2 regions of the Polaromonas sp. P5_D5 genome follow, and region 1 is predicted to be linked to the other one. Evidence: riboswitches for the same ligand, from Rfam matches in the RefSeq annotation. Region 1 holds a riboswitch; the other holds the start of a gene.
What was found. Region 1 has a riboswitch for glycine ahead of gcvT (glycine cleavage system aminomethyltransferase GcvT). Riboswitches for the same ligand answer to the same signal wherever they lie in the genome.

Region 1 (3,972 bases):
TTGGCCAATGAAGTTCTTGAACACCTGGTTCTTGGCCGCGATGGCTTTGAGCTGCTTGAGCGCGGCCGCCTCCGTGACGGGGGCCGGGATGGCCATGGCGGTGCTGCGTGCAATCGAGCGTGGAACAATGCCTTCCACCAGCGCGCGGCGCGAGGCCGAGCCCACGATGCTGAGCATGTGGACTTCGTCGGCGTCATCGATGCCGATGTGGCGGGCGATGAATTCGGCAGGGTTTTCAAGATCGCCCAAGGGCTTGGCGGATTGCATCAACATGTCGGGTCCCGTGTCAGGCTTGGCAGCCAGGAGTCAGAAAAAAGAATCGGTCAGAAAATCAGGCAGCGAAGGCGGTGTAGCGGGTTTCGTCCATCAGCGCGTCAAGCTGCGTTGGGTCGGACAGCTTGACTTTGAAAAACCAGCCGGCGCCCATCGGGTCGCTGTTAGCGAGAGATGGGTCGTCTCTTAGGGCTTCGTTGATTTCGGTGACTTCGCCACTCAAGGGCATATACACGTCGGCCGCGGCCTTGACGGATTCGACAACACCGGCGGTTTCTTTCTGGGCGAAGGTGGTGCCGACAGCCGGCAGGTCCACAAACACCACATCGCCCAGCGCATCCTGCGCATGCACGGTGATGCCGACGGTGGCGACGTTGCCTTCAATCTTGACCCATTCGTGGTCTTCGGTGTATTTGACGGTCATGAGGTTCTCCAGGGGTTGAGTGGGGTGAATAAAACGGGGAGCTTGATCTGGTGCTTAACCGCGGTAGTAGCGGGCGGGAACGAAAGGCATGGCGGCCACTTCCATGGGCACCGGCTTGCCGCGCACGATGGCGTTCACGCGTGTGCCCAGCGCAGCGAACTCAGGTTTGATGTAACCCATGGCGACGGGCTGGTTGATGGTGGGGCCCAACAAACCGCTGGTGACTTCGCCGATAGCCATGCCGTCGGTGCTTTGCAGTTCGGTGTGGTCGCGTACAGGGACGCGCTCCAGCGCCACCAGGCCGATACGCTTGCGGGTGAGTAGGGCGGGGTCTGCCAGTTGGGCCAGGATTTTGTCCGCACCCGGAAAGCCGCCGGCACGTGCGCCGCCGGTGCGGCGGATCTTTTGCATGGCCCAGTTGAGGTTGGCCTCCACCGGCGTGGTGGTGGTGTCAATGTCGTTGCCATAGAGGCACAGGCCCGCTTCCAGCCGCAGCGAATTGCGCGCGCCCAGGCCGATGGGTTTGACTTCAGGTTGCGCGAGCAGCGCGCGTGCGAGTGCGTCAGCTTGCGAAGCAGGCACCGAGACTTCAAAGCCATCTTCACCGGTGTAGCCGCTGCGGGTGATGAAGCAGTCGCAGCCGGCCACGCTGAAGCGGCCGCCGGTCATGAATACGAGTTTTTCGACACCGGGCGCCAGGCGCTGCAAGGCAGTGACGGCCTGTGGGCCCTGCAGCGCCATCAGCGCCATTTCCGGCATGGGGATGACTTCGCAGCGCGAGCCGATCTTTGCCTGGATGTGTGCAATGTCGCCGACCTTGCAGGCGCCGTTGACGATGACAAAGAGGTCGCCGCCGTTGGCGTAGTCGCGGTTGAAGAACATCAGGTCGTCGATGATGCCGCCGTCGTCGTTCAACAGCAGGCCGTAGCGCTGCTTGCCGGCGGGCAGGTCGATCACATCAACGGGTATCAGGGATTCCAGCGCGACTGCGGCATCAGCACCCACCAGGCGTAGCTGGCCCATGTGGGACACGTCAAAAAGGCCGGCAGCCTGGCGTGTGTGGTGGTGTTCCGCCATCAGGCCCGCGGGGTACTGCACCGGCATCGAATAGCCCGCAAAAGGCACCATGCGCGCGCCAAGCTCCACATGCAGGTCATGCAGGGGCGTTTTCAACAAGGTTTCGGGGGCGGCGGAAGAGGTGGACGAATCGGACAAGGCATTCTCCAGGGGGCAAACACGGTCATGGCAAGAACTTGTTCTCAATCCATGGGCTGCCCCTGCTGTCCACTTTACCTGAGAGATTCACCCGGCGATGCAGGCTTGCTCCTTCGGTGGGCTGCCCGTGAAAGGCGGCCTCTCTCCAGTAGGGAACGCCTTGCCGCGTGGTGCGCCGCAGGGCGGTTGCCAGTCCTTTTGCCTGAGCGTTCAGTGCTACTCAAGGGGGGTGCCCCCAGGGTGCTCGTGCGCCTTCGGCGGTTTTCGCGAGGAAAACTCTCTCCTGACACCGCTGAGTGTAACGGAAGCCGCTGTCGGCTCGATCAGGCGGCCTGGTGCTGCGGCAGCAGCATGGCGATGCGCTCGCTGATGGAGTCGGCGCGCTCGTGGCCCGCGATTTTTTCGATTTCCTCGATCATTTCGCGCGAGGCGCCGAGCATTGTCTCGCGGTCTTTGGCATTGCGCAGCGCTTCGCGAAAGCGCTCGGCCATCTCCGGGTTGCGCCGGGCGAACATGCGTTCGCAGATGTCGAACAGGAACATCCGGGTTGTGGCAAGCGAGCGCTTGCCTTCAAATTGATCGGCAGAGACCTGAATGGCCTGGGTGGTTTCGGGGCTGGGAAAGTTCTGTAGCTGCGCCGGCGTGAGTGTGTGGGCGGGTGCAGGCGCGGGGTTTTTTGCCGGTGCGGACGTCTTGCCGGGATGGGCTTCCAGAAAGCCGTCGCGCAAAAGACGCAGGGCAATCGCTTCGCCGTCGCCCTCAAACAGCGGGCGGAAGTCCTGGGCCGACTTGCTGCCGTCGGCCATCAGCAGCAGGGTGCGCTCGCGCTGGCCTAGCGTTCTCACGCCGGGCTTGAGCTCGGCACGGGCGCGGTCGGTTTTGTGGAGCTGCATGGATTTCATCCTGAAATGAAACCCCGAGCATGGCTGCTGAAAATGACAGCCTCGTGAATCCCGTCCGAAAAGCTATTTTGCGTAGACGAGATCCCGCAGAGCCAGCGACAGCTGCGGGACGTAAGTGACCACCATCAGGCAAGCCAGGATGACGAGCACAAAGGGGATCAGGTGGGTCACGATGCGGTCCAGCGATATCCTGGCGACGGTGCAGGCCGCGAACAGGTTCACGCCGAAAGGCGGTGTGATCATGCCCAGGGCAAGATTGACCACCATCACCAGCCCGAAGTGCACCGGATCGATGCCGAAATGCACAGCCACTGGCGCCAGGATGGGTGCCAGAACAATGATGGCGGCGCTGGTTTCAATGAACATGCCGATGATGAACAGCGCCGCGTTAACGCCGAGCAGGAAGAGGGCGGGCGATTGCAGCACTGCTTCCAGCCAATGGCCTATGGCGTCCGGCACGCCGGCCCGGGTGATCAGAAAGGCGAACAGCCCGGCATTGGCGATGATGAACATGATCACGGCGCTGGAGAGCACCGATTTGCGCAGGATGACGTACAGGTCGGCCGGCTTGATTTCGCGGTAGATCACGGTGCCGACGACCAGCGCATAAAACACCGCCACCGCCGACGCCTCGGTCGGCGTGAAAATCCCGCCGTAAATGCCGCCCAGAATAATCACCGGCATCAGCAGCGCCCAGCCGGCCTGCCAGGTCGCCTTGCCAAAGCTCAGGCGGCCGTCGCCGTCGTGCTTGCCCCAGCCCTTCCAGCGGCAGTACAGGTGCACGAACAGCATCAGCGCGCAGCCGATCAAAAGCCCCGGGCCGAAGCCGGCGATGAAGAGTTCTCCGATCGAGACCTCGGCGCTCACGCCGTAAAGAATCATGGGGATGGATGGCGGAATGATCACGCCCAGTTCTGCGCTGGTGGCCTGCAGGGCTGCGGCGTAGGCGGTGGGGTAGCCGTGCTTGATGAGCGCCGGGATCAGGATGGCGCCTATGGCGAAAGTAGTGGCCACAGAAGAGCCCGACACGGCCGCAAAAATCATGCAGGTCAGCACGCAGGTCATGGGCAGGCCGCCCTGGACGCCGCCCACAATGCTTTTGGCGAACTCGACCAGGCGGCGCGAGATGCCGCCGGTTTCCATCAGGTTGCCGGCCAG
Region 2 (3,972 bases), on a different contig from region 1:
GCAGGCTTTACTTCGTCGGTCTGGGCTGTTGCCGAACCCAGGGCGCAGGCGGCGCTGGCTAATATTGCTGCATGGCGCAGATAAAACTTCATGTTGATCACTCCAGTTGTCTATGAAAAAACCGATACGCAGGAATGCAGGTTTGTATGCCGCTGGCTATACACAAACCGCGCTCCCAACCCAGTCAGTGTGCATGACGGCGTGTCGAAACGAACTTTTTGTTACATTCGAATGAATACCTTCGTGACATAAATCAGCGTATCTGCTTCAGAGGCTGTTGTTTTTTCATTGAAAAGACGGCCCTGGCAACCTGTAAGCGCCTGGGAGGCGGCCAATACTGCGCCTCAGGATGCCCGTGCTGTGCGACAGGGGGGTGAAGGCCTCAAGCGGCGAGGGAGGCGTCGATTTTCCCGAGCAGCCATTGCAGCCCGGCCAGGTGCTGCTGGTCGTGGCTGCACAGGTAATGCACCAGGCTGCGCAGCGTGAGCGCGCCGTAACCTTCGAATTCCGCCGTGCGGCCAAGTTGCTCGGGCGTGATGCCCGACAGCATGGCCATCGTCCGGGTGCGCGCTGCCCGAAACGCCGCGAAGACTTCCTGCGCATCAGCAGCCGCGTAGTCGCGTTCCTTTTCCAGTACATAGCCGTCCAGTGATTCCAGCACGGGATTGGTTTCCGACAAGGTGCGCTGAAACCGCACGTGATACCCGTCGATCTCGATGTCCCTGACGTGGCAGATCTGCGCGAGGGCCGTGAAGTTTTCGCTCGGAATGCCTTCCCACGACGGCGGCGTCCAACCCTTGTGGCTTTCAGGAATCGCATCGTAAAACTGTTCCAGATGGCGCGGAAAATCCGCCATGGCCTGGAGCGTTGCGGGGTTCAGGGGCTGGGCAGGGCTCATCAGCCGGCCTTGCGCAGCGAAGGCCAGAGCACCGCCTGCGCCACGATCACGTTCTCGCCATTGAAGGTCGCCGCCGGCGAGCCGTAAAGCTCGTAACCCAGCGCCAGCGCCTCGCTCACGCGGCGGCAAAAGCTCGCGTCATCAGGGCCGGTAAGGAGCCTGTAGGTGGGAAGACCGTCGGGGGGCGTGGTGGCGGGTGATGTCATGGCGGCAAGCGGCTGATGAACGGAGGGCGATATTACCGTTTCCGCCCACCTGCTGCAGGACGCCGTGCTTCAGACCCCCTTTTCAGGCCTTGCTCAGGCCTTTGCCATCCCCGGCAATGCCATCACACGCCCCGGCGCCGGCATCCCGGTAAACGCAAAGTCGACTTCCGGCACGCGCCCGCTCACGATGTCCGCAATCGCCGCGCCCGAGCCGCAGGCATGCGTCCAGCCCAGCGTGCCGTGGCCCGTGTTGAGGAAGACATTGGAGGCCTTGCTTTTGCCGATGTAAGGCACATTGCTCGGCGTGGCCGGCCGCAGACCCGTCCAGAACTGCGCGCCCTCGCCGTCCGTCATGTCGGGAAAAAGCTGCTTCACACGGCGCACGATGGCGTTGCAGCGCACCAGGTTCAGCTCGGTGTTGTAGCCGTTGAGCTCGGCCGTGCCGGCAATGCGCAAGCGGTTGCCAAAACGCGAGAACACCAGCTTGTACTCGTCATCCGTCAGGCTGACCTGGTACGACGCCGCCTCGTTGATCACGGGCAGCGTGACCGAATAACCCTTGGCCGGGTAGATGCGCAGGCTTTGCCCCAGCACCTTGGCCCACTGCGCGCTGAAGGCGCCCAGGCACATCACATACGCGTCGGCTTTCAGCATCTCGACCTTGCCGCCGGCCTCGCCGCTGCCCATCGCCACCTGCACGCCGTTCAGCTGCCCCTCTGCAGCGTCCAGGCCCAGCACGGTGGTGTTGTACAGAAATTTCACACCGGCTTGTTCGCAGCGCGCCGCCAGCGCGGCGGTAAACGCGCGGGCGTCACCCGATTCATCGCTGGGCGTCATGCTGCCGCCCACGATGCTGCCACGGCATTGCGCCAGCGCGGGCTCAATCGCCACACACTCGTCGGCCGTCTTCATGTCGAGTTCGCAGCCGTGCTCGCGCATGATGCGCGCGGGCTCCTGTGCCGCGTCGTACTCGGCCTGGCTGGTGTAGAAGTGCAGGATGCCTTTGGTCTGCGCGTTGTACAGCAGGCCCAGCTCGGCGCGCAGCTTTTGCAGCGCGCCGCGGCTGTACATGCCCAGGTTCACGATCTGCTTGATGTTTTGTGCCGTGCGCGCGGGCGTGCAGTTGCGCAAAAACTCCAGCCCCCACAGCCACTGGTTCACATCGGCGCGCAGCCTGAAAAGCAGCGGCGCATCTTCACGCGCCAGCCATTGCAGCACTTTCAGCGGCGCGCCCGGGTTGGCCCAGGGCTCCGCGTGGCTCACGGATATTTGCCCGCCGTTGGCAAAGCTGGTTTCCATCGCGGCCGCGTTGCGGCGCTCCACCACCGTGACTTCATGGCCGCGTTGCGCCAAATACCAGGCCGTGGTGATCCCCGTGACACCCGCACCCAAAACCATGACTTTCATGGCGATTCCTTTTCATTCAAGCAGAACATTGCAGTAGCGCAAGCGCCGTGCCAGGGGTTGCTGTTGAATCGGAAGAATCGTGGCAACCGCCAAGCCATCACATGCTTGCGGCCGCTTCCACTGTCCTTGTTACCTGAGAGATTCAGCCGTTGCTTGGGGCTTCGGCTTTGCTCCTTCGGTGCGCTGCACCTTGCGTGCGGCGTCTCTCCAGACGGCTGTGTGTTCCGGGCAGTACGGGACCTGAGCGATTATGGAAGTTTGCGCCTTCGGTGGCTGCCTTGTGGGGCAGCGCTCTCCTGCTTGAACGGGTTTGAATTTACCACCGAAGCCTGTTTTGCCAAGCGTGAATGCGGCGTTCAGTACAGGTCTAGCGGGTTGATTCAGGCTCTTAATAGTAGGTGGCGGGCCTGGATTGCCAAAACCCCTGGGCGAGCACGCGAGAGGCTCAGCCTTCGCTCGCTGCGCTCACAAACGCGGCTTTGGCATGGGTATAGGCCTCGCGGTCACCCGGGTGCCTGGCCGCCAGTTCCGCCTTGAGCGCGGCATAGCGCGCCGCCAGCGCCGGGTCCGAACGCAGGGCGTCGCGAAAACGCAGGCGCTGCGCCCACACCTCGCCGCCGCGAACCACCAGGTGCAGATGATGCGTGCGCCGCCCTTCTGTCCAGCGCATCAGCCATTTACGGTCGGTCAGCGAGGCGTTGAATTCAGCGGAGGTCGTGTAACCGTTGGCGCACAGCGGCGCCAGAAGCGCCTCGGCCGCCGCCATGGATTCCACACCGGCCAGCATATCGATCACCGGTTTGGCCGCCAGGCCGGGCACGGCTGTGCTGCCGATGTGCTGGATGTCGATCAGGCGGGCCGGCAGCTGAGGGGAGAGCGCAAGCAGGCGGTCCCGCTCAGCCACAAACTGCTGGGGCCAGGCTGGGTTGTAGGCCTGCAAGACCACTTCCTCGTGGATAGCGGCAAGCAGCGATTCCTGGTCAGTCATGCGCGTGACGGCTGGCAGGTTGTTGTGCAGGGGCAAAAAACGCTGTGCGACACGCCAGAATCCTTTGCGGGGTCATTTTTAAGGCGGCTTTAAGCATGAAAAAGGCCATTTGCCCAATCAGTGATTGCGCGAGCAGCTATCAAAACAATAGCAACCAGAAATCCCCACGGCTGCGAATGGGGCGGTCTGCATTTCATTTACCTGAGCGCCAGCACAGCTTTGCGCGCCTGCGTCAGTCGCTCTTCCAGGTAGGCGCCATAAAAGTCGGTAGATGCCAGGCCGACCAGCCGTTCCGCCAGGTCTTGCCCGGCCGGGCCCAGAAACAGCACGGTGGGTGTGAAACCGGCTTTCCATGCGGCCACTTGCGCCGCAGCCGTTGTCACCTGGCCGTCAAAGCCGGTCAGCGGTGTCGTGCGGTCGCTGATGTTGAGTTGCCAGGCGTGCAGGCTGCCGTCTCGTTGCCCTGGCAGCAG

Region 2: it holds a riboswitch for glycine, as region 1 does, so the genes downstream of both, ACXJKE_RS16295 (D-amino acid dehydrogenase) here and gcvT (glycine cleavage system aminomethyltransferase GcvT) in region 1, are expected to answer to the same signal.

What each region holds. Positions count from the first base shown of each region.
Region 1 is NZ_JBFUMJ010000002.1:359,192-363,163, forward strand. Features, by position in the region: gene gcvP (aminomethyl-transferring glycine dehydrogenase) at 1-273, opposite strand, end outside; gene gcvH (glycine cleavage system protein GcvH) at 332-697, opposite strand; gene gcvT (glycine cleavage system aminomethyltransferase GcvT) at 752-1,912, opposite strand; glycine riboswitch at 1,968-2,071, opposite strand; glycine riboswitch at 2,093-2,208, opposite strand; gene ACXJKE_RS08420 (hypothetical protein) at 2,236-2,805, opposite strand; gene ACXJKE_RS08425 (TRAP transporter large permease) at 2,878-3,972, opposite strand, start outside.
Region 2 is NZ_JBFUMJ010000003.1:732,440-736,411, reverse strand. Features, by position in the region: gene phnD (phosphate/phosphite/phosphonate ABC transporter substrate-binding protein) at 1-92, opposite strand, end outside; gene ACXJKE_RS16305 (DinB family protein) at 383-898, opposite strand; gene ACXJKE_RS16300 (DUF1737 domain-containing protein) at 898-1,104, opposite strand; gene ACXJKE_RS16295 (D-amino acid dehydrogenase) at 1,198-2,511, opposite strand; glycine riboswitch at 2,623-2,732, opposite strand; gene ACXJKE_RS16290 (GrpB family protein) at 2,957-3,499, opposite strand; gene ACXJKE_RS16285 (hypothetical protein) at 3,697-3,972, opposite strand, start outside.